DNA from 3 places in the Pseudoalteromonas aliena SW19 genome. Region 1 is predicted to be linked to each of the others. Evidence: predicted binding sites of a transcription regulator. Region 1 holds the regulator's gene; each other region holds the start of a gene.
The links. Region 1 encodes MetJ, which represses methionine synthesis genes. Its sites were predicted from a motif close to TAGACGTCTAGACGTCTA; they were not measured.

Region 1 (11,080 bases):
AGCCTCGGCGATTTAAAAATACCATCACCTGTTTACCACGATTTAAATGCTGACGCATAGTGGCAAGGCTTGCATGGGCTATACCAGCTTGATCGGGCTGGCCTTTCATGTCGAGTAATTTGAATTGGTTGTCGGTCGCGGTTTGTGCACGCTCAGTTAGGCTCAATAGCTGATATTTATTATTAATCGCTTTGTGAAGTGTTTCAAGCGCGGGCGTAGCACTGCCTAATATGAGTGGAATTTTATGCTGAAATGCTCTGTATGCGGCTAAATCACGAGCATGATAGCGAAGGGTATCTTGCTGCTTAAATGAAGAGTCGTGTTCTTCATCAACCACTATCATACCGAGTTGCAAAAAGGGCAGAAAGATACTCGAGCGAGTGCCTATTACGATTGCACAGCTGCCTTTTTCGCAAAATCGCCATGTTTGGAGTCTTTCGTTATCGGTCAGGGCTGAATGCCAAAGCATAATGGGTGTATCAGGAAAGCGGCGACGAAAGCGATTAACTGTCTGGGGGGTTAAACCTATTTCGGGAACTAATACGAGGGCTTGCTCACCACGCTTTAATACCTCTTCAAGGCACTGTAAATATACTTCAGTTTTACCACTGCCTGTCACACCTTCCAATAAAAAGCTGCTAAAGCCTTTGCTTTGATTAATCGCCGTACAGGCAACCGCTTGCTCTTTATTAAGAATTGGTTTGCTACCCACTTTGGGGGTAATGCTTTGCCATTGGTTATCGTGTTCGATAGTTTGTGTGACAAGTTCTTTATCAATGAGGCTATCGATGGTTTTTTTGCTAAAGCCTAAGGCTTTTAGTTCAGTTAAAGACGACTTACCTGATTGTGATAACTGCTTCAATAAGTTGAGTTGAGTTTTGGCTTTTAATGACGGTACTTTAGCGCCTTTTTCGGTAAGCATTACCATGTTAATGCTTGTTTTGTCTGGTGATTCACCTTGGCGTAGTGCACTAGGCAGGGCTATATGAATCGTTTCGCCCAAAGGGTAGCAATAATAACGAGCGGTAAAGCTAAGAAGCGCTAAGTGTTGCGTAGATAAAATAGGAGCATCGTCAATGACTTCAAGAATACTTTTAATTTTATTTTCAGGAACTTCAGTGCTGGTTTTTAAAGCTAATATAACGGCCACTTTACGTTGGTTGCCAAAAGGGACTAAAACACGCATTCCAGGCTTTAGATCCGAAACCAAGCCTGAGAGCTGTTCATCTACTTTATAATCAAAGGTGCGCGGTAACGGGACTTTTATAGCAACTTCAACAAAACGCATAACAACTCAACTAATAAAATTAATGGTGTAATGTACTAAATATACGGTTAAAAACCTACTAGCAAATTATAACCGTTTTATTATTTGATTACTTTTTTAGCAAAAAATATAATTAAACCTTGTGTGCTTGGTAGTTGTTGGATAAAATCCGCCACCAACAAATTTGTTTTAACGACGTATGGTACCAAACTACGGGTTTGGAGAGCGATGCGGCCTTAACTAGAGGTTTCTATGAAAGAAGGTATTCACCCTAAGTACGAAGTAATTTCAGCAACATGTTCATGCGGAAATGAATTCGAAACAAGCTCTACTCTTTGTAAAAACATTCACTTAGACGTATGTTCTGCGTGTCATCCGTTTTACACTGGTAAGCAAAAAGTTTTAGACACTGGCGGACGTGTTGATCGTTTCAACAAGCGTTTCGGTGCACTTGGTAGCAAGAAGTAATTTTTTCTATTTAGTTAAAGGAAGCACCTTAGGGTGCTTTTTTTATGTCTAAAATTCATCTTTTATTTACTTTTCCTGCCTATTTTGACGTTATCTTCTTTGCATAACTATTTCCTGTTCTTATTCTGAGTATGCATAAACCTTTGCAGACAAAGTACGCAATAGTCTCTATATTTTGAAGTGTTCAATTTTTAACTAAGTTGTTAAATGTAGCTAACGTGAAGATAAATGTTTTTAAAGTAGAGTATTAAGCTGTTTATAGTTATTTATACTAAAAATTTGACAGTCGTTTTTAGAGAAAACGACTCGCGGCTAAAAGTACCTCTAAAATTCTTTTTATATGAATTTCTATTTATGAAATGTCAGTATATCTTCGCAAAGTTACTGAAAAACCTCTTAAAATCAATGAATCTAGCATATAACAGGATAGACCTGATATTGCTTGGAATTTAAAAATAATAAGGGTATCGTAACCCAGACAACACCTCTCACTTTAACTTAAATTGCAGGATACAATCGCGTTATGTCAGACTTTCGTGAACAAGCACTACATTACCATTCTCATCCCGTTCCAGGAAAAATCAGCATTGAGCTAACCAAGCCTGCCGAAACGGTTCAAGATTTAGCCCTAGCATATAGCCCAGGTGTTGCTGAACCTGTGCGTGAAATTGCTGCTGATCCTGCAAATGCTTATAAATATACCGGTAAAGGTAATATGGTTGCGGTCATTACTAATGGTACTGCAATTTTAGGTCTGGGTAATTTAGGGCCACTCGCATCTAAACCCGTAATGGAAGGCAAGGCTTTATTATTTAAGCGTTTTGCAGGCCTAGATTCGATTGATATTGAAGTTAAGCACCGTACTACCGAAGACTTTATAAATACAGTTGCAAATATAGCAGATACATTTGGTGGTATTAATCTCGAAGATATTAAAGCACCAGAGTGTTTTGAAATCGAAAAAGCGTTAATTGAGCGCTGTAGCATTCCAGTTTTTCATGACGATCAACACGGCACCGCCATTGTTACCGCAGCAGGTATGCTTAATGCGCTTGAGGTACAGGGAAAGTCAATTGAAGATGCGACTATTGTTTGTTTAGGGGCCGGTGCCGCTGCTGTTGCGTGTATGGAGTTACTAATTAAGTGTGGTGCACTACGCGAGCATATCTATATGTTAGATCGCAAAGGGGTTATTCACACACGCCGTGATGATTTAAATGAGTACAAGCAATTGTTTGCCAATAATACCGATAAACGTACGTTGCAAGATGTAATTGCAGACGCAGATGTATTTGTTGGTGTATCGGGACCTAATTTATTAGGTGCTGAAGATTTAAAGTTAATGGCTGATAAGCCGGTTGTGTTTGCGTGCTCAAACCCAGATCCTGAAATAGATCCTGCACTCGCACACAGCGCACGTAGCGATTTAATTATGGCAACAGGGCGCTCTGATTACCCTAATCAGGTTAACAATGTTTTATGTTTCCCGTTTATTTTCCGTGGCGCACTTGATGTTCGTGCAAGCGCGATAAACGACGAAATGAAAATAGCCGCAGTAGAAGCTATTCGCAGTATTGCTAAAGAGCCTGTACCGGCTGAAGTATTAAAAGCCGCAGGTGTAGATAAGTTAGAATTTGGCGCTCATTATATTATTCCAAAGCCGATGGACCCACGTTTACTTCCACGTATAGCAAGAGCGGTTGCTCTTGCTGCTGTTGAGTCGGGTGTAGCGCGTATTGAGCTACCTGAAAACTATATGCAGTAAAGTATGCAGTAAAGTATGCAGTAAAGTATGCAGTAAAGTATGCAGTAAAATATGCAGTAAAATTCAGTTATAAAAAAACCTCAGTAATTACTGAGGTTTTTTATGTTTTTTAAACGCTTAATCTTCATTTAAAACAGGTACTTCAAGCCCCATTTCTTGCATTATTTTTTTCACTTCTTCAGGTACTTTTTCGGCATTATCTTTACGTAAATCGTCGTCATTAGGTAAAGGTTGGCCTGTAAATGCATGTAAAAAAGCTTCGCATAATAGTTCACTGTTTGTCGCATGGCGTAGGTTACTAATTTGACGACGTGTACGTTCATCAGTTAATACTTTTAATACATTTAGTGGGATCGAAACGGTGATCTTTTTAACTTGTTCTGATTTTTTACCGTGTTCTGCGTATGGGTGAATATACTCACCATTCCATTTAGCCATAAGATGTATCGTTGCCTCAGATTATTAATTGCTCACACAAGATAAAAGCGTGTGAATATGCGTGAAATTCTATCGATTTAAAAAAGATAGTCAAATACTTGTTATTTAGCCATCTAGCGGTTTAAATGTTTTGACTTCTTAAATTGAATAAACTACTCTTTTAGACGTCTAAACATCCAAATTAATTAGGTGACAAGTATGAGTGGAAAAAATAAAGCAACTATTGCAGTGCGTAGCGGTATAGAGGCTGATAAACAGCATGGTGCAGTGGTGGCTCCACTCTATTTGTCGACAACGTATTCGTTTGCTGATTTTGATACTAAGCGCCAATATGATTACGGCCGTAGCGGTAATCCTAATCGTGATATTTTAGCTGAAACGCTTGCAGAGCTCGAAGGTGGGGCGCGTGGCATTATTACAGCTACAGGCATGGCTGCTGTGCATTTAGCTACGCAGCTACTTAATCACGACGATACATTGGTGATCCCACACGACTGTTACGGTGGTAGTTATCGTTTATTTACTTCATTACAAAAGCGCGGCTTATTAAAACTTAAAGTTTTAGACTTAACTAAACAACAGAGCCTTGATCAAATATTAGAGATTAAACCAAAATTAATTTGGATAGAAACACCCAGTAACCCAGTATTACGTTTAACTGATATTAAAGCGGTCACTGAAATTGCAAAACAATGCGGTGCATTGGTTGCAGCAGATAACACATTTTTGTCACCAGCATTACAAAACCCAATTAAATTTGGAGTAGACATTGTCGTGCACTCTACAACTAAGTATATCAATGGCCATTCGGATGTTGTTGGTGGTGCAGTCATAACCGCAACACAAGCACTGGGTGATGAACTTGCTTGGTGGGCAAATAATATTGGTATTACAGGGGCACCTTTTGATAGCTACTTAACATTACGAGGTTTGCGTACCTTAAATATCCGTTTAAAACAGCACCAAGAAAACGCATTAGCAATTGCTAAGTATCTTGAAGAATCTGAGTTTGTTAGCCAAGTTTATTATCCAGGTCTTGAGTCGCATCCTCAACATGAATTAGCGAAAGCACAGCAGCTTGGTTTTGGTGGCATGGTTAGCTTTGATATTAAAGGCGACATACACGATGCGGCTGCATTTTTAACAAGCTTAAAAGAGTTTAGTTTAGCTGAGTCATTAGGGGGAGTGGAGAGTCTAATTTGCCACCCTGCGACAATGACTCATGCAGGAATGGAAGAAGAAGCACGCTTAGAAGCGGGGGTGGGCGATACGCTTATCCGTATTTCGGTTGGTATTGAAGATATACATGATTTACTTGCAGACTTTGATCGCGTATTTAATCTTGTTAAACCAGGGTATAAAAAGAACGAAAGTCACGCAGGGAAAAGGGCTGGCGTTTCTAATAACAATGTTAAATTAAGTGCTGCTCATCCGGCACTTTGGTGATTAAAATGGATTGGTACAATATGGTTAACTGTGTACATAAATTTGGCGGTTCGAGCTTAGGGTCGGCCGAACGTTATCAAAGTGTGGCAAAAATTATTTTAGGGCACACTCAACTAGGTGATTGTGTGGTTGTGTCGGCATCAGGTAAAACAACCGATACCTTAGTAACTTTGTGGCAAAGCTATCAACAAAAAGACACGCAAGCTGTTGCTGATATTGTGTTGCAGTTGAGTAATCATCAAGGTGATTTAATTGAACAATTACTGCGCGCAGATGTTAAGCGCAATGCATTACATACATTAAACGAAGAGTTAAATTTAATCGCTGAGCTTGCTCAAAATGGACAGTTACAAGAATCTGCATTGCTTGCTCATGGGGAATTATGGTCGGCGCGTTTATTGGCCGCTTATTTACAGCAGCTTAATGTTGAAGCTTGCCTGCAAGATGCCAGAAATCTGTTTATCTTAAATGACGGGCAATTATTACATGCGCAAAATATTCAACAATGTAGTGAGTTAATTGCCAGTAATAAAATTAATGTCGTCACTGGGTTCATTGCGTCCAACAGCCTTGGTGATACCGTAACGCTTGGGCGTAATGGCAGCGATTACAGCGCGACTTTATTAGCAAGTTACTGTAATGCAAAGCACGTAAGTATCTGGACTGATACGCAAGGTATATTTAGCGCCGATCCCCGTAAAGTAAATAAAGCGATTAAGTACGCAAAAGTGTGTCGCGGGCAAGCGAATTTGCTAGCCAGATTAGGCAATCCTGTTTTGCATGCAAAAACACTATCCCCACTTAAAAATACCGACATAAAACTTGCTGTGCGCAGTAGTTACGATGTACAAGCCAGCCAAACCGATATAGTTAAAGAAGGCTGTGTAAAACAAAAGCGTTTTATAACAACCTTACAGAATGTCGATTTATTAGTTATTGAAGGTCTGAGTGAAGGTGAGGTTACTCATGTTAGCCAGCTTATTCAGCACAGCCTTCATCATTTTAGTCAAAATGGAGATACGTATTTAGTGGTACCAGCAGCTTCAACGTATCAGGTAGTAAGCTACTTCGCTGGCAGAGCGAATATTAGTGAATCGAATTTAAATGGTTGTGCGGTTTTAGCTCCTGAGCAGGACGTAAATACGTTAGCTTTACATGCCCTTGATTTACTCAACCTACAAAGTATTCAGCCTCGTTTTGTACATCAAGGTGATGGCTATGTATTACTACTGACAGATCAATTAATTGATAGTGATATTTTAAGTATATTACACGATAAGCTTATTAATAAAGGGCAAGAAGTTGCGCTGATAGTGGCAGGGCTGGGTAATGTCGGTGAAGTATTTATTGAGCAGCTATCTACTCAACTCGATCGTTTATCGGATAACTTTAGCGTCAAACTTGTGGGGTTAGTGCGCTCGACACAGATGCTATTTAATGCCAGTGGTATCAATACAGTACAATGGAAAACTCAATGGCAACATGAAGCAAATAACTACAATGAACATGATTTATTGAGCGCGATCAATGAGCTAGATTATGAGCATAAAGTAGTTGTTGATATAACCGCCAGTGAAAAATTTAGTGCGTTATATACTGATCTTGTTGAACGCAATTGCCATTTAATTAGCGCTAATAAATATGCAGGAACAGCTCCAACTATTTGGTATGAATCACTGTGTAAAAGCATTACAGAAAAAAACTTGCATTGGCGCTATAACACAAGTGTTGGAGCTGGTTTACCAATTAACTTTGCACTCGCTGATTTACAAAATAGTGGCGACAAAATTACGCGCATAGAAGGTGTTTTCTCAGGGACATTATCGTGGTTATGTAGTAAATATGATGGTTCAAAAGCATTTTCTGATTTAGTGCTCGAAGCACAAAATATGGGCTTTACAGAGCCTGACCCTAGAGAGGATTTATCGGGTCGAGATATGCAGCGCAAGTTGCTGATTTTAGCGCGTGAGCTGGGCATTAAATTAGACCTTGACGATATAGCGTTATCGGCACTTATGCCCGATGAGCTGGCTCAAGGTAGTTGGAATGATTTTATTGATCAAAAAGATCAGTTAGATGAATTTATAAAAGCGCATGCCCATAAAGCGCAATTAGAGAATTCAGTTCTTCGTTACACGGGGTTATTAGAAATAAATCAAGGTAAAGTAACCGCGAAGGTTGGTATCAGTTATGTAGCAAAAGGCAATGCTTTGGCGAACTTAACACCTGGCGACAATATATTTGTAATTAACAGTCAATGGTACAGCGATAACGCGTTAGTTATTCAGGGTCCAGGTGCTGGAAAGGAAGTTACAGCAGCTGGCATTCACTCAGATTTATATTGGCTGATGCAAAATTTAAAGTGATAGCATATAGTCAAAAGCAAACAGGCAGCTAAATTAGCTGCCTGTTTATTTGCGAAAGTAACCTAAAATAGCTCTTCTTCAGTTTTAGTCTCTTCTTCAAAAATATCAGTTGGCTGCGAAAGTACGTATTTCGTTGGTGCAGTGCCTTTATCAAAGTATTCAAACCGGCTGGTATAGTCATTTTTATGGCTTAACAAGCCAGTCGCTAAATCAATTCGAATTGAAATAAGACCTTCAGGTGGCTCTATCGGCGCCTCTGGTACGCCCTCAAGTGCGGCTTTCATGAATTCAATCCATGCTGGTTGAGCTGTTTTTGCTCCAGACTCAGCTCCTGATATTTGACTACTATCAAGATTATTATTGTATGTTGAACGACCTAAAGGGTTTCCAGGGTTGTCAAAGCCAACCCAAACAGAGGTTAGCGCATTTTTATTAAATCCACTAAACCAAGTATCAACGGAGTTATTAGTCGTGCCTGTTTTGCCAGAAAGATCGCGGCGATCTAATGCTTGAGCACGCCACCCCGTACCGCTCCAGCCAGTTTTTTGCGCCCAACTACCTCCGCCCCAAATACCACTGTGCATAGCGTCAGCAATTAAAAATGCATTTTGCTTAGAAATAATACGTGGCGCACATTGTGTGATTTGGTTAGTTTCATTCTCATTATTTTGAGTTGTAAAGTTAGTAGGGATAGTTGTTGCTTTATTCATTTCTTCATCGCATACAACAACAGGGTTTGTTTTAAATAATATATTGCCGTAGGGGTCTTGAATTTCAGAGATAAAATAAGGTTCTATTAGGTGCCCACCATTGGCAAATGCACTCATACCACGGGCTAGTTCAAGTGGAGTTATTGATGCACTACCTAGTGCTAATGATTCACTGCGGTTTATATCTTCATCTTTAAAGCCAAATTTTAGTAAGTGATCGGCGGTACGTTGCAGCCCTACACCACGAAGCAAACGTACGGAAATAACGTTTTTAGATTGTGCTAAAGCGCGGCGAATACGAATCGGTCCATTATAAATAGCGGGGCTGTTTTCTGGGCGCCATGCTACGCCTTGCCCCTTATCCCATAAATTTATAGGCGCATCATTTAATATAGACGCTAAGGTGTAACCCTTTTCAAGCGCTGCCGAATAAATGAAAGGTTTAATGTTTGAACCCACTTGGCGTTTAGCTTGCACCGCTCGGTTATATTGGCTCTGCTCAAAACTGTAACCACCTACAATTGCTTTAATGCGTCCGTCTTGAGGATTGAGCGATACAATCGCACTTGATGGCTCAGGTATTTGGCTTAGCAAATAACTGTCGTCATTATTTTTACGAAGCCATATTTGCATACCTGGTGCTAGGATGTCGGTCGCCGCTTTTGGTGCAAAGCTCTGGCGGTAACGCGTAATGTATTTACGCGCCCATTTTAAATTATCCCAAGTAAGTGTGCTTTGCGTACCATTTTTGAGAATAACATCAGCTGTTTTTTCATTAACAGCAACTACAACCGCGATTTTTAGAGAGCCTAGTTCTTGTACGTTTTGTAGCTCATTAATAATTTGTGATTTGCTAAGTACTGATTGAGTTTCTTGCTCCCACAACACCTTTACAGGGCCTCTAAAGCCATGTCGCATATCATAGTTGTGCAAATTATTGATCAGTGCTGTTTGTGCTGCTTGTTGTACTTTAGATTCAACCGTTGTAAAAATTTTATAGCCAGAATTATACGCTTTATCAATTCCGTAACGGGCAACCATCTCTGCACGTACCATCTCAGATATATAAGGTGCATATAAATCAATTTCTGCCCCATGAAAATAAGCGGTTATAGGTTGATTTGTTGCGTCATTATATTCGGACTGCGTTATGTACTTTTCTGTCAGCATGCGGCCAAGTACTACATTACGACGAGACTTTGCACGTGTGGGGTTACGAATAGGATTGAGTGCTGACGGTGCTTTAGGTAAACCTGCGATCATTGCCATTTGTGCAAGTGTTAAATCTTTTAATTCTTTTCCGTAATACACTTGTGCGGCGGCACCAATACCAAATGCACGATTGCCTAATTCTATTTTGTTTAGATAAAGTTCAAGGATTTCATCTTTTGTTAATATATTTTCTATATGTAGCGCAATAAATATTTCTTTAACTTTACGGATATACGCTTTTTCGCGGGTAAGGAAAAAGTTACGCGCTAATTGCATTGTTATTGTACTAGCACCTTGTTTTTTCTCACCAGTAGAAATAAGTACTAACGCCGAGCGTACTATTCCGATAGGATCTATACCAATGTGGCTGTAAAACCGATTATCTTCTGTTGCTAAAAAAGCATTGATTAAAGGTGTTGGTATTTCGTTTATAGTAACGGGAATACGTCGTTTTTCGCCAAATTGATTTATTAAAAGCCCATCTTTAGTGAATACTTGCATGGGGGTTTGCAGTTGCACGTCTTTCAAAACTTGAACGCTAGGGATATCCGATTTAACGTAATAATAAAGGCTGATTAAAGTGATCAGTCCAAGTAACGTGCAAATGATAAAAAATTGTAAAGTTCGTTTTAATAAAATCACTTATATTTCCCTAAATTGACTCCCAATTATGCATGGAGACTGCTAGTATATATTGATTAAAAAATGAATAATATTTTTTCAGATAAAAATTATAACTTGTTTATTATTAAAACAAAGGTCAAGTTGCAAACATGCTAAGTCAACTATTTCAAAAACCGTCGACTATGATGGTCGGAATTGATATTGGATCGCATTCCATTAAGGCGGTACTTTTAAGTGAAATTGAAACTGGATTTCGGCTAGAGGCGCTTGCCATTGAGCCAATGCCAAAAGGTGCAATGAGTGAACGCGCCATTCAAGATATTGAAGCGATTGGCAATGTAATTATTAAGTTGAAAAGAAAACTACCAAGATCGTTAAAATTTGCCGCTGTTGCTGTTTCAGGCCAAACTGTTATCACAAAAGTGATTTTTATGGATGTGTCATTAACCGATGCTGAATTGGAGTCGCAAATAGAAATTGAAGCAGACAGCTTAATTCCTTACCCCCTCGATGAAGTAAATCTTGATTTTGAAAAGCTCTCAATAAACGAAGCCGATCCAAGTAAGATGAACGTACTACTTTCAGCTGCGCGGACAGAAAGTGTGGAAGCCCGTGTTGGTGCGCTTGAGGTTGCAAATTTAGAAGCGAAGGTTGTAGACGTAGAAAGTTACGCGCTTAGTCGCTCAATGGATGTTTATTATCAGCAACTACCTAGTGATGCATTTAATAAATGCGTAGCTGTTGTTGATATTGGCGCGGTGCTTATGCTTGTAAGTATTGTGCA
Region 2 (11,080 bases), on a different contig from region 1:
AGTTTTTCAGCTAATGTAAAAGCTGTTGCACTACAAGATGGGCAGTTTGGCGAAATCATCAATGTTAAAAATCTATCTTCAAACAAAGTTGTTCAAGGCAAAGTAATTGACAAGAGAGTTGTAGAAGCTATTTTTTAAAAATTATTAATAAAAAAGTTAAGTTAAAAGTATTATTGGTCGCTACCTATATTTATGCAGGTATGAACAATTTTAAATATGATGAGTAACCCAGTATGAATATAACAAATGCACCCGCTTTACACGTTGAACAGAGCCAGAAGTTAACTTCTCGCTCTGCAACGCCAAGCACACAAGAGCAAAAACCTAATCACGCTCCTGAAAAAAACACCAGTGAAGTCAGTGCGCTTAGTAAATCTATAGACTCTACATTTGAAAGCCTATCATCTCAGCCTGATGTAGATATGGAAATGGTTGCTAAAGTTAAAGCCGCAATCGCTAATGGTGAATTTCAAATAGATATTGATGCAACCGTTAATGCCCTTGTTGAGCTACATAAATAATGACCATAAGCACGTTAAAAGAATATATAGTTAGCCTAAAAAACGACATTAAAAAGCTCGATGCATTAATTGTATTTCTTGAGTCTCAGTACGTATTATTAAGCCAGCGCGACATACAGCTTGAAGAACATAATATTAAAATGCTGAAGCTTTTAGATAGCCTCAATGATTCGCATACTAAGCGTGATGCATTTTTAGTGAGTTTAGGCTTACCTAGCGGTAAGGAAGGACTAACTCAATTAAGAAGTAAACTCCCTAGTGATGTGAATGCAATCACCACCAAATTATTGCAAGAACTAGAAATAAAAACGAAAACATGCAAAATGATGAACGAACGTTCTGGGCAATTACTCTCAAGCCAACGTCGATTGATGCAGCGCTTAACGGGTGGCGAAAACAAACAAGCCTATCCAGAAATGCAATTATAAAGCGAATCACCTTTGTAAATGCATACTTTGCAGAGGCTATAACTAATTTTGTATAACTACTTATCACCCATTTCAATTTCTGAAAGGTCAAAGTAAGCATTTTTTTCCACTACTTCAAAAATCATCAGACCAACGACAAATACTTAAAGCTTCAAATTTATAGCCTTCAGTTTTCTTATTCTCAAATTTAAAAAGAACCTTTTCATCAGTGGTATTGTAGTCATATTTAAATTGAGTCTAAATAATAAGAACACTTAGTTTTTGAATAAAAAGATCAAGAAAACACAGCTGCCTGCTTGACCGGAACTTTCTAATGGGTGACCCTTTTGGCTTCCTCATACACCAACGCTATTTAGCATAATTCCGCGCGAACCCACTTTTTCCCAATCAGTATTAATATTAGAGCTGCCAATAACTACTACTAACTCATCATTAAACACCTCATCAAAGCGGTTAATAAACTCAGCCTCATTTTTAATGTCAGGTATGGGGTATCGCCTTTTTAGTGGGTAGCGAATAAGTGCTGCAATCGCAGTTTTATCATGCGTTTTAAAAGCAGTAATAACAGGCAAAACGCTCTCGTGATACTTTTGATCAAGCGCAAATGTGTTAGATGTAAAAAGTAGGCATAACCACAATACTATGTGGTTATGCCCTTAAAAGTTGAACCTGTTCTTAATTATAGTCCTTCATTTAAAGGTTTTAATATAGCGAAACTAATTATATTTTTAGTTTTTCTCTTAACCCTGCAGGAGATAAATATCTAATAGCTTTGCTTTTTTTACTTTTCGTAGCAATTAAAAGGTCTGCATCAACTAATCCATTTAAATATGTTCTTGCTGTGTTCTCATTAATATCAAATTCTATGGAAACCTGTTTAGTAGTAAATATTTTACCTGGATGCTTTACGGCTTCTTTGAGCAACTCTAATTGACCTCGCTTGAAGTTCTTTGATAGAGGGCTTTTTTCGATCCATTCCATGAATTGATAAAATTCACTTTTTTTAGATTCTATGTGAGTATTTAATGAATTAACCGCTTTCATGACAACATCAACCTGATGGTAAATAAAGTAAGTTAAGTCGAATTCGTCTGTTTCTGTATAAACAAATGCTGCATCATAATCACTTCTCTTTTCTTGGATTAGCTTACTAATTGACACATATTCAAATAACCAATAACCAGAACTAAGCATATACCAATAAAAAATAGCTCTGGCGGTTCTTCCATTCCCATCCCCAAAAGGATGAATGTAACCGATCATGAAATGTAAAATAATCGCTTTAACTAATGGATGTATAAACGTGTCGCTATTAGCCCCATCATGCTTTTCATTTGCAAAATCACATAAAGATAATAACCTTTCCTTTAAAGAAGAGAAACATGGAGGTGTATGCGCTAATTCATTGTAGAGGTTTGAAACTGCTATATCATTGTCCTCTCTTAAAGCTCCTGAAATAGCATCATTATCAATAGCTTTATATGTAGCAATTGCATGAAGCTCTAGTATTAGCTCTATAGAAAGAGCTTCATCTTTTCTCTCTAGTGCTTTTTTCATCAAAAGGTAATTATTGAAAATCATTTGTTCAGATTTATCGATAGGTTGCCTTTTTGTTTCAAGCATTTCTTTCGCTATTTTCCTCGTTGTAGATGCGCCTTCTAGTTGAGAAGATGTTATTGCTTCTTCCATCATTAAGCTCTTAACCAGATACCTATCTTTTTCTTTTGTAGTAATAAATGAACCATCACCAATCGCATGCCCACCACCAGATAATTTATCGATCTGATGAAGTAATGCATGAAGGGAGTCTGGAATACAGTAAGTGAATTGTTTATTTTTTTCTGCAACTAATGATATTTTTTTTGATATAGTTTGCCTTGCCAGCTTCGTAGCTACCCAAGCAGCTTGTTCTGATATATCTTTAGGTATACGCCATATAAATTTATCCCAGTGGAGATATTTCCCTTCTGAATTTGTAGGACCAAACCTCCCTAAAAGTGGAACAAACTCACCAGGAGGTGTAATAGGTAGTAACTCGTTTAATGGTTTGGGAACTCTAATTCTTGCCATAGTAAAACACCTAAACTTAATTTTTATATAATGAGTTTACTTATAATTAAAAACTCGTCAACGTAAAAAAATAAATTTAAGTTTAGATAAATAACTTTATACCAAAAACGAGCCTCATTTGGCTCGTTTTTGCTTTAACTGATAGCTGACAGCTAAAAACTGACTGCAGCTCTATTTACTCCGGATCATACCCCAAATTAGGCGATAGCCATCTTTCAGCCTCTGCAAGCGTCATATTAGTTCGTTTAGCGTAGTCTTCCACCTGATCTTTTTGTACTGCTGCTACTGCGTAATATTTTGCTTGTGGGTGTGAGAAGTACCAACCCGAAACAGCAGCACCTGGCCACATGGCGTACGAACTAGTTAGTTGCATACCAATGCGTTTTTCGGTGTCGAGCAACTGCCAAATTTTCTTTTTCTCAGTGTGTTCTGGGCACGCTGGGTAACCTGGCGCAGGGCGAATACCTTGGTAGTTTTCGCGTATTAGCTCATCGTTTGCTAGGTTTTCGTCTGGTGCAAAACCCCAATACTCTTTACGAACTTTTTCGTGTAGGTATTCTGCAAACGCCTCGGCGAGCCTGTCGGCAACCGCTTTAACCATTATTTTGTTGTAGTCGTCTTGCTGTGCGTCGAACGCATTGGCGAGGTCGTCTTCTTCTAGGCCGCCCGTTACTGCAAACGCGCCAAAATAGTCTGGTGTGCCTTTGGGTGCTATGTAGTCGGCTAGGCAATAATTAGCAAAGTCGGTTTTTTCGGTTTGCTGGCGTAAATGGCACGAAGTAGTTAATACTTCTTTGCGTGTTTCGTCGGTGTATATTTCTATATCATCCCCAACGCGGTTAGCAGGAAATAAACCAATTACACCAAGTGGTTGCAAACTGCCTGCTTTTTCAAGGTCGTCTAACATATCGTTAGCGTCTTTAAATAAGCTTTGCGCTTGCTCGCCTACTACTTCGTCGTCCATTATGCGCGGGTATTTACCGGCAATTGACCATGTCATAAAGTATGGCGTCCAATCTATGTATTTACGCAAAGTGGCGATTGATACGTTTTTAAACTCGATCACGCCGAGCTTTTTAGGCACAGGTGGCGTGTAGTTATCCCAATCAAGCACCGCTGCGTTATCGCGGGCACGCCCAATTGTAACAGGCTTAGAGCGTGGCTTTTTGCGCGCTTGTTGCTCGCGCACTTTTACATATTCAGCTTGGGTTTTAGCTAAAAAATCAGGCTTAATGTCTTTCGATAATAAATTAGATACTACACCTACCGCACGGCTGGCATTACTTACATACACTACGCCTTTATCATATTGCGGCTCAATTTTTACTGCGGTGTGCGCTTTAGAAGTAGTAGCACCACCAATGAGTAACGGCAGTTCAAAACCACGGCGTTTCATTTCTTTTGCTACGTGTACCATTTCGTCAAGCGATGGCGTAATTAGGCCCGATAACCCAATAATATCGGCTTTTTCGTCGATAGCGGTTTGTAGTATTTTATCGGCAGGTACCATTACGCCTAAATCGATAACTTCGTAGTTATTACATTGCAATACCACGCCTACAATGTTTTTACCTATGTCGTGTACGTCGCCTTTTACGGTCGCCATGACTATTTTACCATTGGTTGAACCCTCTTCTTTTTCAAGCTCAATGTATGGGTCTAGGTAGGCCACGGCTCGCTTCATTACGCGCGCCGATTTAACCACTTGTGGTAAAAACATTTTACCTGCGCCAAATAAATCCCCTACTACGTTCATGCCGTCCATTAACGGCCCTTCAATTACGTGAATAGGTTTAGCTGCTGCGGCGCGGCATTCTTCGGTATCTTCATCTATAAAGGTAGTAATACCTTTAACAAGCGCGTGCTCAAGGCGTTTTGCAACAGGCCATGTGCGCCACTCTAAATCTTCTACTCGCTCGGCTTGCGCCATCCCCGAGTATTTTGGTGCAAGCTCTACTAAACGCTCGCCTGCGCCTGAGTCGGTGTTAAGTATTACGTCGGTAACGGCTTTACGTAGCTCTTCTGGTATATCATCGTAAACGGCTAGTTGCCCCGCATTTACAATCCCCATGTCCATACCAGCTTGAATAGCATGATATAAAAACACCGAGTGAATGGCTTCACGTACTGGATTGTTACCCCTAAACGAAAACGATACGTTTGATACACCGCCCGACACTTTACAGTGCGGTAAGTTTTGCTTAATGCGGCGTGTGCCTTCAATAAATTCTACGGCGTAGTTATCGTGCTCTTCTATACCGGTGGCTACGGCAAATATATTAGGGTCGAAAATAATATCTTCAGGCGCAAAGCCAATGTCTTCTACTAGAATTTTATAACTGCGCGCACATATTGCGAACTTACGGTCGGCCGTGTCTGCTTGTCCGTCGGTATCAAACGCCATTACAACGGCAGCTGCACCAAAGCGTTTTATTATTTTAGCTTGGCGAATAAATGGCTCTTCGCCCTCTTTAAGCGATATTGAGTTAACAATTGCCTTGCCTTGAATACACTTTAAACCGGCTTCTATTACTTCCCATTTTGAGGAGTCGACCATGATTGGTACACGAGAAATATCGGGCTCTGAGGCTATTAAGTTTAAAAACTTAACCATGGCGGCTTTTGAGTCCAACATGGCTTCGTCCATGTTTATATCAATAACCTGTGCGCCGTTTTCTACTTGTTCGCGGGCCACTGTTAGCGCGGCTTCAAAATCTTCTTCCATGATTAGGCGTTTAAACATAGCCGAGCCAGTTACATTGGTACGCTCACCAACATTGGTAAATACTGCTATTTGCTGTGTCATGTTGGCTCCTTAATTTAAGTTACAGGCTTCAAGGCCCGATAAACGCATACGTACTTCAAGCTCTGGCAATTGGCGAGGCTTAACGCCTTCGAGCCCTTTTGCAAACGCGCGAATATGCGCAGGCGTGGTGCCACAGCATCCGCCTACTATATTAATAAAGCCCGATTTACCCCAATCGATAATTTCGGTTGCCATATCGCCCGCTTCTAAGTCGTATTCACCAAACTCATTAGGCAAGCCCGCATTAGGGTGTACCGACGTAAAGGTTTCGCATACGCGCGACAACTCTTCTACATATTGGCGCAGTAAATCAGGACCAAGCGCGCAGTTTAAACCAATCGAAATAGGCTTAATATGGCGAATAGAATTATAAAATGCTTCGGTTGTTTGCCCAGAAAGCGTACGCCCTGAGGCGTCGGTAATAGTGCCCGAGATCATAACTGGTAATGTACGCCCAGCTTGCTCAAAGGCTTCCTCTACGCCAAACGAGGCGGCTTTTGCATTAAGGGTGTCGAATATAGTTTCGATTAGTATTAAATCGGCGCCGCCTTCCATTAATGCAAGGGTAGACTCAACATACGCAGTAACCAACTTATCAAAGGTGACATTTCGGTAACCCGGATCGTTTACGTCTGGCGAAATTGAACACGTTTTAGAGGTTGGTCCTAAAACACCGGCTACATAGCGTGGTTTTTGTGGCGTTTTAGCTGTAAATTCATCGCAAATTGCGCGTGCTAATTTAGCCGACTCTCGGTTTATTTCACGGCTTAGGCTTGCCATGTCGTAATCTTCCATCGAGATAGTGGTCGAGTTAAACGTGTTAGTTTCGATAATATCGGCGCCCGCTGATAAAAAACCACGATGAATATCAGTGATTAAGTCGGGCTTGGTTAGGCTTAATAAATCGTTATTGCCTTTAATTAATACATGCCAGTCTTTAAAACGCTCTGCGCGATAGTCTTCTTCTTCTAGCTTATGATCTTGGATCATGGTGCCCATAGCACCATCTAAAATTAAAATGCGTTCTTTTAATGCTGCACTTATTTCGGCTTGCTTATTATTTGTAGGCGCGTTATTCGGCATAGTTGTTAGTCCTCACATCTTGGCTAACTAAATTAATATCATACGGTGTGGTTTGGTACACGTAGTAATTTAACCAGTTCGAAAAAAGTAAAAAAGCATGGCTTTGCCACGTTTTTGAAGGTTGTTTGGTTGCATCATCGTCCACAAAGTAATTTTCGGGTTTTGGTGCATTGGGGCTTTTTTTACAATCTCGCTCATATTCTGCTTTTAGCGAGTCGGCGTCGTACTCTGGGTGACCGGTTATAAACACTTGGCTACCCGATTTATTTTTAAGTAAATAAGCCCCTACTCGCTCAGAGCCAGCCAATACCACCAGCTCATCACAGGCGTTTATTTTATTTATATCAATGTGGCCATAGCGTGAGTGCGGTACTAAAAAAGTGTCGTCGAATCCGCGAGTCAGTGCACCGTGCTCAAAATAACATTGGTGAGTAAATACGCCACACAGTTTGTCGTCTTTTAAATCGCGCTTTAAATTGTAATGGTGATATAACGCGGCATGTGCTGCCCAGCACGAAAATAACGTAGAGGTAACGTGTTGCTCGGCCCAATCAATAATGACCTTTAGCTCATCCCAATACGCTACATCGTCGTATTCTAAATGGGCAAGTGGCGCGCCTGTTACTATTAATGCATCGTAATTGTTGTCTTTCACTTCAGAAAAATAACGATAAAAGGTATCAAGGTGCTCTTCTGAATTACTGCTACTGCGGTGAGTGTCAAGGCGTAGTAGTTCTACATTTACTTGCAAAGGCGAGTTGGCAAGTAAGCGAATAAACTGAACTTCGGTTTCTACTTTATTAGGCATTAAGTTTAAAATAGCCAAACGCATTGGGCGTATTTCTTGCGTTTTTGCACGACTTTTTGGCATTACAAATACGTCTTCTTGACGTAAACGCGCAATAGCCGGCAACTCGTCTTTTACTGTAATTGGCATACTTCACTCCTGTTCATAAAAACCTATGCTAATTATGAACTGAAAGTAAAAAATATCAACCTCTAGATGTATAGATGTCCAAATGAAATTTATTCATGATTTTATACTTTGCTTACAAGCATGCTTTAGTGCTTTAAAACTATGCCATTCGTTGACTGTTTCACCTGAGAGCCACTACAATACAACATTGAAATTTTTATTATTATTTGAAGGCTCCTTTCATGGTTTTACCTGATAAATTTATATTCTCGATGAGTCGAGTATCTAAGGTTGTGCCACCTAAGCGCACTATCTTAAAAGATATTTCGTTGCACTTTTTCCCTGGCGCAAAAATTGGTGTGCTTGGTTTAAACGGTTCTGGTAAATCTACTTTACTTCGCATTATGGCCGGTGTTGACCAAGATTTTGAAGGTGAAGCACATCCTCAGCCTGGTACAAAAATTGGTTACTTGCCACAAGAGCCTGTACTGGACGAAAGTAAAACAGTGCGTGAAATTGTTGAAGAAGCTGTTGGCGAAGTTAAACATGCACTTAGCCGTCTTGATGAAGTGTATAACGAATACGCAATGGAAGGTGCTGACTTTGACGCACTTGCAAAAGAGCAAGGCGAGCTTGAAGCGGTTATTCAAGCGCACGATGGTCATAACATCGATAACGTTTTAGAACGTGCTGCTGATGCACTTCGTCTGCCAGAATGGGATGCTAAAATTGAGCACCTTTCAGGTGGTGAGCGTCGTCGTGTTGCTATATGTCGATTATTACTTGAAAAACCAGACATGCTTATTCTCGATGAGCCAACTAACCACTTGGATGCTGAGTCGGTTGCATGGTTAGAGCGTTTCTTACACGATTACGAAGGCACCGTTGTGGCAGTAACGCATGACCGTTACTTCCTTGATAATGTAGCTGGTTGGATATTAGAGCTTGACCGTGGCGAAGGTATTCCATGGGAAGGTAACTACTCTTCTTGGCTTGAACAAAAAGATGCGCGCCTGCAGCAAGAACAAAAATCAGAAAAAGCGCGTCAAAAATCAATTGCGCAAGAACTTGAATGGGTTCGTTCAAACCCTAAAGGTCGCCAAGCTAAGTCAAAAGCACGTATGGCTCAGTTTACTGAAATGCAGCAATCTGATTACCAAAAGCGTAACGAAACTAACGAAATGTTTATTCCACCTGGCCCGCGTTTAGGCGACCAAGTACTTGAAGTAACTAATCTTCGTAAGAGCTTTGGCGATCGCGTTTTAATTGACGATTTAAGCTTTAGCATGCCAAAAGGTGCCATTGTGGGCATTATTGGCGCGAATGGCGCGGGTAAATCAACGTTATTTAAAATGATAAGCGGTGAGCAAGAGCAAGACAGCGGTAGCATCAGCGTTGGTGAAACTGTACACCTTGCGACTGTTGATCAGTTCCGCGACGGGATGGACGAAAGCAAAACTGTTTTCCAAGAAATATCAGACGGTCAAGACGTATTAAAAATTGGTAACTTTGAGTTCCCAAGCCGTGCGTATGTAAGTCGCTTTAACTTTAAAGGTAACGATCAGCAAAAGTTTGTTAAAGACCTATCAGGTGGTGAGCGTAACCGTTTACACCTTGCTAAGTTATTAAAAGCGGGCGGCAATGTGTTATTACTGGATGAGCCAACCAATGACTTGGACGTTGAAACACTACGTGCACTGGAGAACGCTATTTTAGAGTTCCCAGGTTGTGTAATGTGTATATCGCATGACCGTTGGTTCCTTGACCGTATTGCTACACATATTTTAGATTACCGCGATGAAGGTCAAATTAACTTCTTTGATGGTAACTACACTGAATACGAAGAGTGGCTTAAAAAGACATTGGGTGCAGCAGCAGCTCAACCTAAACGTATTAAGTACAAAAAAATTGGCTAATATTCACTGTAGCTAATTTATTACAGTAACACTAAGCCCTGCATTTATGCGGGGCTTTTTTATGCCACCAGTATTCTAAACACTTATTTTCTAGCATGTAGAGAATTACCCGCTATGATTAATTTATTATAAAAACAATAAGGCCAAGTTAGGTTATGCAAAATCGTCGTCAGTTTTCTCGTGTTTTATTTTCAACCGATGCACAAGTAATTTTTAATGATCATCAATACCCATGTAAATTACTCGATATCTCTTTACACGGCGCGTTAATTACTAGATGTGACGCCTTTTCTAGCAGCACTAATACCAATGCAATACTGTGCTTTACACTCCCGCAAAGCGAAATAGAAATAAAAATGGAAGTTATGGTTTCTCATATAAAAGCAAACCACATAGGCCTAAAATGCCATTATATTGATATAGACAGTATTACGCATTTAAAGCGCTTAATTGAGTTAAATTTAGCCGATGACGAACTATTACATCGCGAGCTCGCTATGTTGATCCACGACACACAACAATAGACTCATTTAGATTAGTTGATTACCATAGAGCAAATTTTTTAACTTGTGCAAACATGATCTTAAATCCACATTTACCTTTAGTGTATCACCCCAATTACTCGTTTAGTTTTGATCCAAAACACCGCTTTGCAATGAGTAAGTTTGCACATTTATATGAGCATGTTGCAGAGCTTGGCTTAATTGGCAATAATCTAGTTGAGCCAATATTAGGCAAGCCAGGGCCACTTGAACTTGTGCATTGCGATAACTACATTCAAGATCTATGGCACAACCGCTTAAATGAAAAAACCATGCGTCGCATTGGCTTACCTTGGTCCCAAGAGTTAATGAATCGTACATTTACAGCCCCGCAAGGTACGCTGCAAACGGCTCGCTTAGCACTTCAACACGGCATAGCGTGTCACTTAGCTGGTGGCACACATCACGCACATCATGACTTTGGTTCAGGTTTTTGCATGGTTAATGATTTAGCCTTTACTGCCGAGACGTTAATAAAAAGTGGCGAAGTGACTAATGTGCTTATTTTTGATTTAGATGTGCACCAAGGCGACGGCACAGCTGCAATGTTACAGCATCAACCCTATGCTTATACTTGTTCTATTCATTGTGAAAAAAACTTCCCCTTTAGAAAGTCCCCTAGTGATTTGGATATTGGCTTGGCCGACAATATGAAAGACGACGAATACCTCGCCATAGTAGACGACACCTTAAGTTATTTACTTAAAGAACTAAACCCAAGCTTAGTGCTTTACGACGCAGGCGTTGATATATGGCAAGACGATGGGCTAGGTAAATTAGATATCAGTTGGGATGGAA
Region 3 (11,080 bases), on a different contig from region 1:
GCGCAGCTGCGACATTACTGCGTGGTACATCAAGAGTAAGTAGCTTACCTTCTAAAATAAGGCGATGATGAATACAGTTGTCAAAACTGGGCCCACCTACAAAGCCACGGTAAAAAGCCTTGGCTAAATTAAACACTTTTAGAATTATCAGCAATTAAATTATCGTGATCTGGAGGTAAATCACTGAGCTTTATTGATTCCATAATCCGCTGTTGTGATTCAAGTGCATGCTTAGCCCATTTTTTATGCTTATCAGAGCGATCAATACGATGATTAAATTCAACTTCTAAAAAAGCATGTTCACTTAATGGTAAACAATAAAAATCTTGGCGAGAAAGGACATTATCTCTGCACTCTTTGTAAAACACCCACAGGCGATTATTAATAATTATCTCTTTAGCCGCTGGTAAGGGCGGTTGACCATGTAGTTTGATGTATTCCTCAATTTCTTCCTCTATTTCAGCTTCAGTCCACGCCACTGAACTTTTACTCTTTTGTAATTTGATTTTTTCAGTTATTTCTGTATTTTTCCCATCTGTACGCCAATGAAATTTATCATATGATTCAATAACAAAATGTTTTAATTGTGCGATATCCAGTACATTTATTTTTTGGGTTTGCTTAATTCTTAGTTGGCAACTAAGCATGCCATACTCACTACTTGGCAAATAGCTCACTGGTGGCAAGTACATCCAGTTTTTAGTAAGCATATGTACATATACGTGGTGAAAATAATCTTCCTTGTGCTGATTAAACCAACTCTTTGAATTATAAGGAAATGACACGTCAATGGTAGAAGGTACAGCAGCAACATTACTGCAAGGCATATCAAGTGTTAACAGCTTATCTTCTAAAATAAAGCGATAGTGAATACAGTTGTCGAAGCTGGGCCCGCCAATAAAACCACGGTAAAAAGCCTTGGCTAATTTGATCATAATCGCGCATCCGTAGGCGGTAGAGTTTTAATAAAGTTTTTTACAATATCGGCCTTTTCATTATTACCTAGCATTTCTAGCTGAGCTGCATAGGTGACTAAGCCTAAAAACGGTAAAGTGTGTGGGCTTTCGCCAACAGAGCCATCTGTAACCAGGCCTTTAAATTTCAGCGAACGTACTAAACTACTGGATGATATTTTACTGCGGTCAGCTAAATTAGGCACTAAATCATAAGGGTTATTACGCACTGAGACAACTTTTACACCCATGCTGTGGGCAATGCGTTTTAAACGTTCGACATTTGAGCCTGAACCATGCACAGCGAGTTGCTGACCCGTAAGAGGCTTACCATAGTGAATGCGATAATGCTCTAGCGCGGCACAAAAAATTATCGCGCCTTGGCTGTGAGCTAGCCATTTTACTTGTTTACCTTGCTGATTATTTTGTGCCAGCACGGCTGCTAAATGCTGAGCATTATGGGATTTAGTCCCTGAACGCTTATCAAACGCGCACTCAATTAAGTCAAGCGTTGTATAATCGGTGGGGTTATGAATCTCGACAGCTAAGCGCATCAAGTGGGATAACAGAATGAGCATTAATAGTTTTATTGAGTTTAGACCAAGACATATTTCTTCCTTGTAAATGAGTCTGAATTTAAAATACTACGTTAAATTATTTGTTAGAGCAAAAGTTTTTTAACACAGCATTATAATGTTAAATTGTACCTTTTTGGCTCCATTGTAGGTCGTCATTTATGGCGTCATATTTTTGATTTACCTTTAATACCAACCTGCATAAATCTTTGATCAATTTAACGAATTAAATTGCACTATTACGTCGTTAAAATTTTTTATTTAGAACAACTAGATACAAAAATTTTTGCCTAGTTCTAGCGTAATTTTCTTAACGCTAAATAGACCCCATATATAAGCAGATTGGTATAACGCGCTAAAGCATGACCTATAAACAAAAAAGCCCGCCCTGTTTTACACAGGGCGGGCTTTTAAACTTTAAAGCAACCGATTAAAAAAGCTCGTTTGCTTTATTAACGATGTTTTCTACAGTGAAACCAAAGTGCTCAAACAGCTCGCCTGCAGGCGCTGACTCACCAAAGGTAGTCATACCGACTACTGCGCCGTTTAGGCCTACGTACTTGTACCAGTAGTCAGCAATACCTGCTTCTACTGCTACGCGGCGTGAAACAGATGCCGGTAATACGCTTTCTTTGTATGCTGCGCTTTGATCTTCAAAGGCATCAGTACATGGCATAGATACAACACGTACCTTTTTACCTTGGCTGCGTAGTTCGCTTGCTGAATCTTGTGCTAATTGCACTTCAGAACCTGTTGCAATGAAAATAATCTCTGGATTACCGTCACAGCTAAGGATGTAACCACCCTTCTTAACATCCGCTAATTGCTGCGCATCACGTGCTTGTTGCTCAAGGCCTTGGCGAGTAAAGATTAACGATGTAGGGCCGGCTTTACGCTCAATAGCTTGTTGCCATGCAATTGCCGACTCAACTTGGTCACATGGACGCCAGTTGTATAAGTTAGGCGTTAAACGCATGCTTGCAATTTGCTCTACTGGTTGGTGAGTTGGACCATCTTCACCTAAACCAATTGAATCGTGCGTGTATACAAAAATACTTGGTTGCTTCATTAATGCAGCCATACGTACGGCATTTTTTGCATATTCAACAAACATTAAGAACGTAGCACCGTAAGGAATAAAGCCTTTATGAAGGGCAATACCATTCATAATTGCTGACATACCAAACTCACGTACACCGTAGTAAATGTAGTTACCGCTTGCATCATCTGCCGTTAAACCTTTAGAGCCATCCCAAATTGTTAAGTTTGAGCCTGCTAAATCGGCTGAGCCACCCATGAATTCTGGCAATAACGGACCAAATGCGTTTAAAGCATTTTGCGATGCTTTACGAGACGCTGGGTTTGCTGGGTTTGCTTGTAATTGCTCAATGTACGCTTGAGATTTTTCAGCCCAATCGCCCGGAAGTTCGTTGTTAATACGACGCTTGTATTGTGCTGCAAGCTCTGGGTATGCTTTTGCGTATGCTGCAAATTTTTCGTCCCAGCTTGATTCAAGCTGTTGACCTTTTTCTTTGCTATCCCATTGTGCGTAAATATCATCAGGAATTTCGAACGCATCACCAGTCCAACCTAAAAATTCGCGAGACGCTTTAATTTCGTCATCACCTAGTGGCGCACCGTGACAATCGTGGCTGCCTGATTTATTAGGTGAACCGTAACCAATAATTGTTTTACAACAAATTAGTGATGGCTTATCGGTAACGCTTTTTGCTTCTGTAATTGCAGCACTTACTGCATCACTGTCGTGACCATCAACACCACTAATTACATGCCAACCGTAGGCTTTAAAACGAGCTGGCGTATCATCAGTAAACCAACCTTCTACTTCGCCATCGATTGAAATGCCGTTATCATCCCAAAATGCAACAAGTTTACCTAGGCCTAATGTGCCTGCAAGTGAACCCGCTTCATGAGAAATACCTTCCATTAGGCAGCCATCGCCCATAAATGCATAGGTAAAATGATCAACTATATCGTGACCTTCACGGTTAAACTGTGCAGCGAGTGCTTTTTCAGCAATTGCCATACCTACAGCATTTGTGATCCCTTGACCTAATGGACCCGTAGTAGTTTCGATTCCTGGTGCATAACCATATTCAGGGTGACCGGGTGTTTTTGAATGCATTTGACGGAAGTTTTTAATTTCGTCCAGTGGTAAGTCGTAACCACTTAGGTGCAATAGAGAATAGATAAGCATTGAACCGTGGCCGTTCGACAATATAAATCGATCTCGGTCAGCCCACTCTGGATTGGTTGGGTTATGTTTTAAATAATCGCGCCATAATACTTCTGCGATATCGGCCATGCCCATTGGGGCTCCAGGGTGGCCAGATTTGGCCTTTTGTACTGCGTCCATTGACAAGACGCGAATAGCATTTGCAAGTTCTTTGCGAGATGGCATGAATTCTCCTACCTTTATGTGTATTTGCACGGGTATTAATGTATTCGTTTATGCATCCAAGTAACTTGGACACTGTAATACATCTATTCTTACTTATTGTGGGGGCTGTGTGCAATTAAAAACCCTATAAAAGGAGCTATTATGAATATTTTTTAAGACCATAATGATATTAGTTATTTTATTTAGACGTCTAGGCGTAAAAACACTATGCAAGGTGTTTTGTTTTCGATAAAATACGCCCCTTAATTTTTTAGCGCTAATACCGACGTTTGTGAAGCGCAATATTTGTGAGCAGAAATACAATGGCAAAACATTTATTTACTTCTGAATCAGTTTCTGAAGGTCATCCGGATAAAATCGCCGATCAAATCTCTGATGCGGTACTTGATGCTATCCTAGAGCAAGACTCTCATGCCCGCGTAGCGTGTGAAACGTACGTGAAAACCGGTATGGTTATGGTTGGTGGTGAAATCACGACTAGCGCATGGGTTGATATCGAAGAAATTACACGTAAAACAATTCGTGACATTGGCTACACAAATTCAGACATGGGTTTTGATGCAGACTCATGTGCAATTTTAAACACTATTGGTAAGCAGTCTCCAGACATTAACCAAGGTGTTGACCGTACTAGCCCAGAAGAGCAAGGCGCTGGTGACCAAGGCTTAATGTTTGGTTACGCATGTAACGAAACAGAAGTACTAATGCCTGCTCCAATTACTTACTCACACCGCTTAGTACAACGCCAAGCTGAGGTTCGTAAAAGCGGCGAGCTTAACTGGTTACGTCCAGATGCAAAATCTCAAGTTACTTTTGCATACGAAAACGGCAAGCCAGTAGGTATTGATGCTGTAGTGCTTTCTACTCAGCACAGCGAAGACATTTCTCAAGCAGATTTAGTAGAAGCGGTGATGGAAACAATCATCAAGCCAGTACTTCCTGCAGAGCTTATCACAAGTGCAACTAAGTTTTTCATTAACCCAACAGGTCGCTTTGTAATTGGCGGACCAATGGGTGACTGTGGTTTAACTGGTCGTAAAATCATTGTAGATACATACGGTGGTATGGCTCGTCACGGTGGTGGTGCTTTCTCTGGTAAAGATCCATCAAAAGTTGACCGTTCAGCAGCATACGCTGCACGTTACGTTGCTAAAAACATTGTTGCTGCTGGTCTTGCTGACAAGTGTGAGCTACAAGTTTCTTACGCAATTGGTGTTGCAGAGCCTACTTCTATCAGCGTTGAAACGTTTGGTACAAGCAAGCTAGAAGAAAGCCGTTTAATCGAGCTTATTCGTGAACACTTTGACTTACGTCCTTACGGCTTAATTCAAATGCTTGATTTAGAGCGCCCTATCTACCTTCCTACAGCGGCTTATGGCCACTTTGGTCGTGACGAATTCCCTTGGGAACGTACAGATAAAGCTAACGCACTTCGCGCAGCAGCTGGCCTTTAATTGGTTAAGTAACTATCTAAATAACTTGAACCCTGGATAATAAGTTAGTAAATCTCTTAACCAGTGTTCAGGTTAAATACAAAAAAAGCGCCAATTGGCGCTTTTTTTATGCATAATTAAAGTATCAAAAATTAAATAAAGGCAGCCTGTAAAAACTGCTTTTTTAATCCATCCCTCTGGTAAGCAAATGCCACGCTGTAGCCATATATTGATTATATGCTTGCTCTGTTTGGCTATCGACGGCTTTAAATTCAGGTTTATGGTTTGGTGATAAACGTGTTTTATCAAGCGGATCTATTTTTTGGTATTCATAGATCGAAGATAAATCACCACGCCAAAGCTCTGTTTCAGTTCGTATTGTTTGAAAGCCAAATACAGTGCGCTCTTTTTGTGGTGCATTTAGTAATGATTGCCCCATACTATAAAACTCAGTATTTTTTGGCGCTATTAGGTTTAATAAAGTCGGTGCAATATCCATGTGGCTTGCCAGTTGATCTTTAGCAACCCAGTTTGAATTAACCCCTTTACCATAAATTACAATCGGGACATGAGTTAGCTCGTATAGATCAGGCTGGTGATGAAGGTAACGACGACCATAATGATCCCCCGTTATTATAAATAAAGCATCTGGGTATCGCTGCTCCATTTTACGAACAAACTGACCTAACATTTTGTCTGAGTACCAAAGGTGCCCCAACACATAAGGGTCTAGCAAGTCATCACCTAAGGCTTGGATTTCTTTTGGATAATCTGCCAAAGATTTAAAAGGGTAACCATATTGATCTAAATCTAGGTTAAATGGACCATGGTAGCTGCCGCTCATAATGAGATTAAAACTTTTATCGTTTGTTGTCTTATCAACTAAATCAAATAATTGCCCATCGTCAATTCCCCACACACCAGCACTGCCTTTTCCTCCAGCATCAACTGCTGAAAATACTTTATCGACACCTTGTGAAAGTGCATATTCTCCGACATTTTGCCATGATAATAAGCCACCATAGTAAAATCGGCTTTTGTAACCTAGCTGCTCTACTTGGCTAAATATTGACATTTTACTGGTTGGCTTTTGAGGTCCAATACGGCTCATATTCACACCAGCATACGCAATACCCGACATAAGGCTTGATAACGAATTCATTGTGCTACTTGCGGCAGGTAAAACATTATCTAAATAGATGCCTTTACTCGCTAAGTTACTTAGTTCGTTAGTTAAGTTAAGTGATGCATATTTTTGTTGTAACGGCCAAGCATCGTAACTTTCCATTACGATAAAAAACACCTGTGATGGAGCAGCCAATAATGGAGCATTTGTTTTTTGCTCAAAAGCGGCTAGAGGGTTTTCTATCGTTGGTAAGTTTTTTTCTAGATAAGGGTTGTGGCCATTTAAACCAAAGCTCTGTAAGTCGTTATAGTCTTTAATCGCATAAATAAAGCTTCTAAACGGGTTTATTACTAGGTTATTTACAAATGCATCGGCTGTTACTGCTGACCATTTTCTGGACGCTGGACGTGTTTCAAAAGACCCTCGTATTGCGCATACAAATAACACAACTATTAAAATAATTAGTATTGTGCGCTTATAAATACAAGTAGTGAAAAGGCGATTAACAAATTTATAGTGTTTTTGATCAACCACTTTATTTATTTTAAACGTTAGCGCTAATAAAATAACTAAACTAAGAAGACTACCCCATGGTTTATATTGCTCAACAACTGTTAAAGCAATAGCCTGTTGATCGTCTTTCAACCCTTCTAGCATAAAGTAGTTAAATTGGCTGCCGTACTCTGTTATATAAGTAACACTCACAATGCATAGTAACGTGGTGACTATAAAAAATATTCTTCCCGTATACAGACGAGCCTTACTTACCCAGTGCCCTAAATGCATAGGTTGTAAAATACAGTTTAAAAGAAATGCGATGCTAAAGCATACACCGGTAGCTGCTGAATCAAATGCAAAACCCGCTTTTAACGTTGCAAAAATAGCATCTGCATCTAACTGTGCTGTTATTCTGTCTTTAAAATAGATCAAAAAGAAAACGCGAAAACTCATAAAAAGTAAAACGCCGGCAAACCATAGTGTTGCAATACGCCCACTTTCTTTTACAAACTGTAGCCAACGACTCGCAGGAGCCGTGTGAGAATCAAACAAAGGTGTGTCCTTAAATGAAATATCCATGGGCGCGCAATTTTACTGAATAAACAAAAGCCAACAACAAAACAAATGTAATGATTTGTAATTATTCTTGCTATTGTAAAAACTGGCTTTTAAATAATTGCCATAACTCTACCTCCCAAATACAACATGATTCGATAGCCATTATTTAAATGACTTTAATTTATAGGTAGGACTGCATTTCTAAATGAGTTAGGTTTATACTCGTTAAATAATAAAAGCTTTAAGGGTAGTTAGATGGCCGACAATTTTCGCGTTATATTTGCAGGGTTAGCTGATGGCACTAACGCTAAAACAGCATGTACAAACCTAGCAGAAAAATTAAAAACCTCTGAAGAAAAAGTAACTGCTTTTTTTAAGGGTAAATCACTCTTCGCACCGAGCAATAAAGATAAAGCCTTAAAACAGGCTAAATTACTTGCTAGTTTAGGGATCCAAAGCAAACTACAAGCCGTTTCGAGTAACACCCAAAGCACTTCTGCTCTAGCAAATAATGATCGACGTGATGAACGAATTTTTGATGCGTTAGATTACATCACAAGTAGCTTAATTCGCCTTGAAGAAAAACTAGAAGAGCTAGAGCAACGTCTTCCTGAAATTGAATCAAAAACACCCGTTTCAAATAGTGAAGAATGGCAGGATGACGATCTCATGCTTGATGAAGAGCTTATTAGCCCGCCTAATGAACGCAGTAATATCGTTTTATACTCACTTATAGCAACAGTAATCACACTGCTCATAGTGTTAGCTGCATATTTAGCATTTCCTAATTTATTCTCTTTTTAATTATGTTCTGGGAACGAAATGAGCAATAAACGTTCACAGATAAGAGAATATATCCGTAAAACCCGTAATAACTTATCAAAAAGTCAACAGGGTATAGCGGCCCAGCAATTAAACATGAATTTTACTCAACATTTAAAAGATAAAAAAACGACTAAAAAAGAGCATATTGCAATTTATTTAACTAACGATGGAGAGTTAGATACGTCATTGTTAATTAAGAGTTTATGGGATTTAAATCACTACATTTACCTTCCCATAATACACCCCTTCAATGGCGCTAATTTACTATTTCAGCGTTATGAAAAAAACTCACCCATGAGAGCAAATCACTATGGTATCTTGGAACCTAAGCTCAACTGCACTCAAATATGCCCGTTACCAATGCTTGATTACTTACTTATGCCACTTGTTGCATTTGATGAACAAGGTAATCGTTTGGGAATGGGGGGTGGATTTTACGATAGAACGTTGGCACGTTTACATGATCAACACTGGCAAAAACCACAACTAATTGGCTTAGCACATGAATGCCAAAAAGTTGATGAGCTACCTATTGAATCGTGGGACGTACCACTTAAAACTATTATCACTCCAGATAAAACCTACTGCTGGTAACACGTTAACTTGTATACTAGCGACATATTTATGACTAAATGAGCACAGAGCAATGACACAAGACGAATTAAAAAAAGCTGCAGCATGGGCTGCACTCGAGTTTGTAAAAGAAAACACCATAGTGGGTGTAGGCACAGGCTCAACAGTTAATCATTTTATTGATGCATTAGGCTCAGTAAAAGACACGATTGTAGGCGCGGTATCAAGCTCAGAAGCCTCTACTGCTCGTTTAAAAGAGTTGGGTATTGAAGTGTTTGAGCTTAACAACATCGATGTTTTAGATGTATACGTTGATGGCGCAGATGAAATTAACGCCCAAAATGAAATGATCAAAGGCGGTGGTGCAGCTCTGACTCGCGAAAAAATAGTCGCGGCTGTTGCTAAACAATTTGTATGTATTGTTGATGACACTAAGTTAGTAGAGACATTAGGAGATTTCCCACTTCCGATAGAAGTTATTCCAATGGCGCGCAGCTACGTAGCACGTGAGTTGTTAAAGTTGGGGGGCGATCCTGTTTACCGTCAAGGCGTAGTGACCGATAACGGTAACGTTATTTTAGATGTGTACAATTTAAATATTACCAATGCTAAACAACTTGAAGCACAAATAAATTCAATTGTTGGCGTAGTTACCAATGGCCTATTCGCAGAGCGTGGTGCTGATAAAGTAATTATTGGCACTAAAAATGGGCCTCAAATTAAATAGGATGAGGTTATGAGTAAGGTATCATTAGCAAAAGACAAAATTAAAATTCTCTTGCTTGAGGGTGTGCACCAAAGCGCAGTTGAAACGCTAAAGCGCAATGGTTATAGCAATATCGACTACGTTAAAACATCCCTACCTGAGGACGAGCTCAAAGAACGTATTAAAGATGCACACTTTGTAGGGCTTCGTTCTCGCACTCATATAAATGAAGCCGTATTAGATGCGGCTGAAAAGCTCATCGCAATTGGCTGTTTTTGTATTGGTACAAACCAAGTTGACTTAAACAGCGCACGCGAACGTGGTATTGCCGTATTTAATGCGCCATTTTCTAACACTCGCTCAGTTGCAGAGCTGGTGCTTGGTGAGATTTTATTATTATTACGTGGTATTCCACAACGTAATGCAGCAGCTCACCGTGGCGGTTGGTTAAAAACGGCCAATGGTTCGTTTGAAGCGCGTGGCAAAACATTAGGTATTATTGGCTATGGTCATATTGGCACGCAACTAGGTATCATGGCCGAAAACATTGGTATGAACGTTGATTTTTACGACATTGAAGATAAATTATCACTTGGGAATGCCACTCAAGTACATAATTTAACTCAGTTATTACAACGCTCTGATATTATTAGCTTGCACGTACCAGAAACACCTCAAACTAAAAACCTAATTGGCACCGCTGAGCTTGCGGTTATGAAGCATGGGGCTATTTTGATTAATGCTTCTCGCGGAACTGTGGTTGATATTGACGCACTTGCAGAGGCACTAACAGAGAAAAAACTCAGTGGTGCAGCAATCGATGTATTCCCAGTTGAGCCTAAATCTAACAATGAAGAATTTATATCGCCATTGCGTGAGTTCGACAACGTTATTTTAACGCCACACATTGGTGGTTCAACACAAGAGGCACAAGAAAATATTGGCATTGAAGTTGCCGGTAAACTAGCTAAATACTCAGATAATGGCTCTACCATCACCGCCGTCAATTTCCCTGAAGTATCACTGCCAGAGCTTGCTAATCGTAGCCGCTTATTACACGTACACCACAATCGCCCTGGCGTATTAACACAAATTAACCAAGCTTTTGCCCAGCACGGTATTAATATTGCCGCGCAGTATTTGCAAACTGATGAAGCAATTGGTTATGTTGTTATTGATGTGGATACAGATCATTCAGAAGTTGCACTAAAAGAACTCAGTGCCGTTGAGGGAACAATTAGAGCGCGTATTTTACATTAATATTTAAAAGGGTCCTTATGGACCCTTTTAAACTACATGTACTTTCTTAAATACTTTTTGAACACGGGATCGGTTTTAGCCAATTCTTTTTGCTCAGCTAAAATATCTTTTAAAATAGCCCCCGATGTAAGTGGGTTTGCAAGTACAACCC

Region 2: a site for MetJ is predicted at 7,909-7,926, ahead of PALI_RS10755 (homoserine O-succinyltransferase). Genes of this name have one in related genera too.
Region 3: a site for MetJ is predicted at 4,134-4,151, ahead of metK (methionine adenosyltransferase). Genes of this name have one in related genera too.

Annotation. Positions count from the first base shown of each region.
Region 1 covers NZ_AQGU01000027.1:69,224-80,303, forward strand. The annotation lists gene priA (primosomal protein N') at 1-1,288, opposite strand, end outside; gene rpmE (50S ribosomal protein L31) at 1,520-1,735, shown strand; gene PALI_RS13635 (malic enzyme-like NAD(P)-binding protein) at 2,259-3,500, shown strand; gene metJ (met regulon transcriptional regulator MetJ) at 3,618-3,938, opposite strand; gene metB (cystathionine gamma-synthase) at 4,137-5,384, shown strand; gene metL (bifunctional aspartate kinase/homoserine dehydrogenase II) at 5,405-7,750, shown strand; gene PALI_RS13655 (penicillin-binding protein 1A) at 7,813-10,314, opposite strand; gene PALI_RS13660 (pilus assembly protein PilM) at 10,446-11,080, shown strand, end outside.
Region 2 covers NZ_AQGU01000025.1:1,140,056-1,151,135, forward strand. The annotation lists gene flgA (flagellar basal body P-ring formation chaperone FlgA) at 1-138, shown strand, start outside; gene flgM (flagellar biosynthesis anti-sigma factor FlgM) at 234-521, shown strand; gene flgN (flagellar export chaperone FlgN) at 521-949, shown strand; partial or broken gene PALI_RS10735 (hypothetical protein) at 1,297-1,587, opposite strand; gene PALI_RS10740 (Fic family protein) at 1,670-3,019, opposite strand; gene metH (methionine synthase) at 3,195-5,825, opposite strand; gene PALI_RS10750 (homocysteine S-methyltransferase family protein) at 5,835-6,908, opposite strand; gene PALI_RS10755 (homoserine O-succinyltransferase) at 6,898-7,845, opposite strand; gene ettA (energy-dependent translational throttle protein EttA) at 8,067-9,740, shown strand; gene PALI_RS10765 (PilZ domain-containing protein) at 9,896-10,264, shown strand; gene PALI_RS10770 (histone deacetylase family protein) at 10,318-11,080, shown strand, end outside.
Region 3 covers NZ_AQGU01000026.1:397,656-408,735, forward strand. The annotation lists gene PALI_RS13075 (hypothetical protein) at 1-154, opposite strand, end outside; gene PALI_RS13080 (hypothetical protein) at 129-935, opposite strand; gene PALI_RS13085 (hypothetical protein) at 932-1,507, opposite strand; gene tkt (transketolase) at 1,959-3,950, opposite strand; gene metK (methionine adenosyltransferase) at 4,253-5,404, shown strand; gene PALI_RS13100 (LTA synthase family protein) at 5,568-7,559, opposite strand; gene PALI_RS13105 (hypothetical protein) at 7,821-8,369, shown strand; gene PALI_RS13110 (5-formyltetrahydrofolate cyclo-ligase) at 8,388-8,984, shown strand; gene rpiA (ribose-5-phosphate isomerase RpiA) at 9,037-9,690, shown strand; gene serA (phosphoglycerate dehydrogenase) at 9,700-10,929, shown strand; gene panP (pyridoxal-dependent aspartate 1-decarboxylase PanP) at 10,962-11,080, opposite strand, start outside.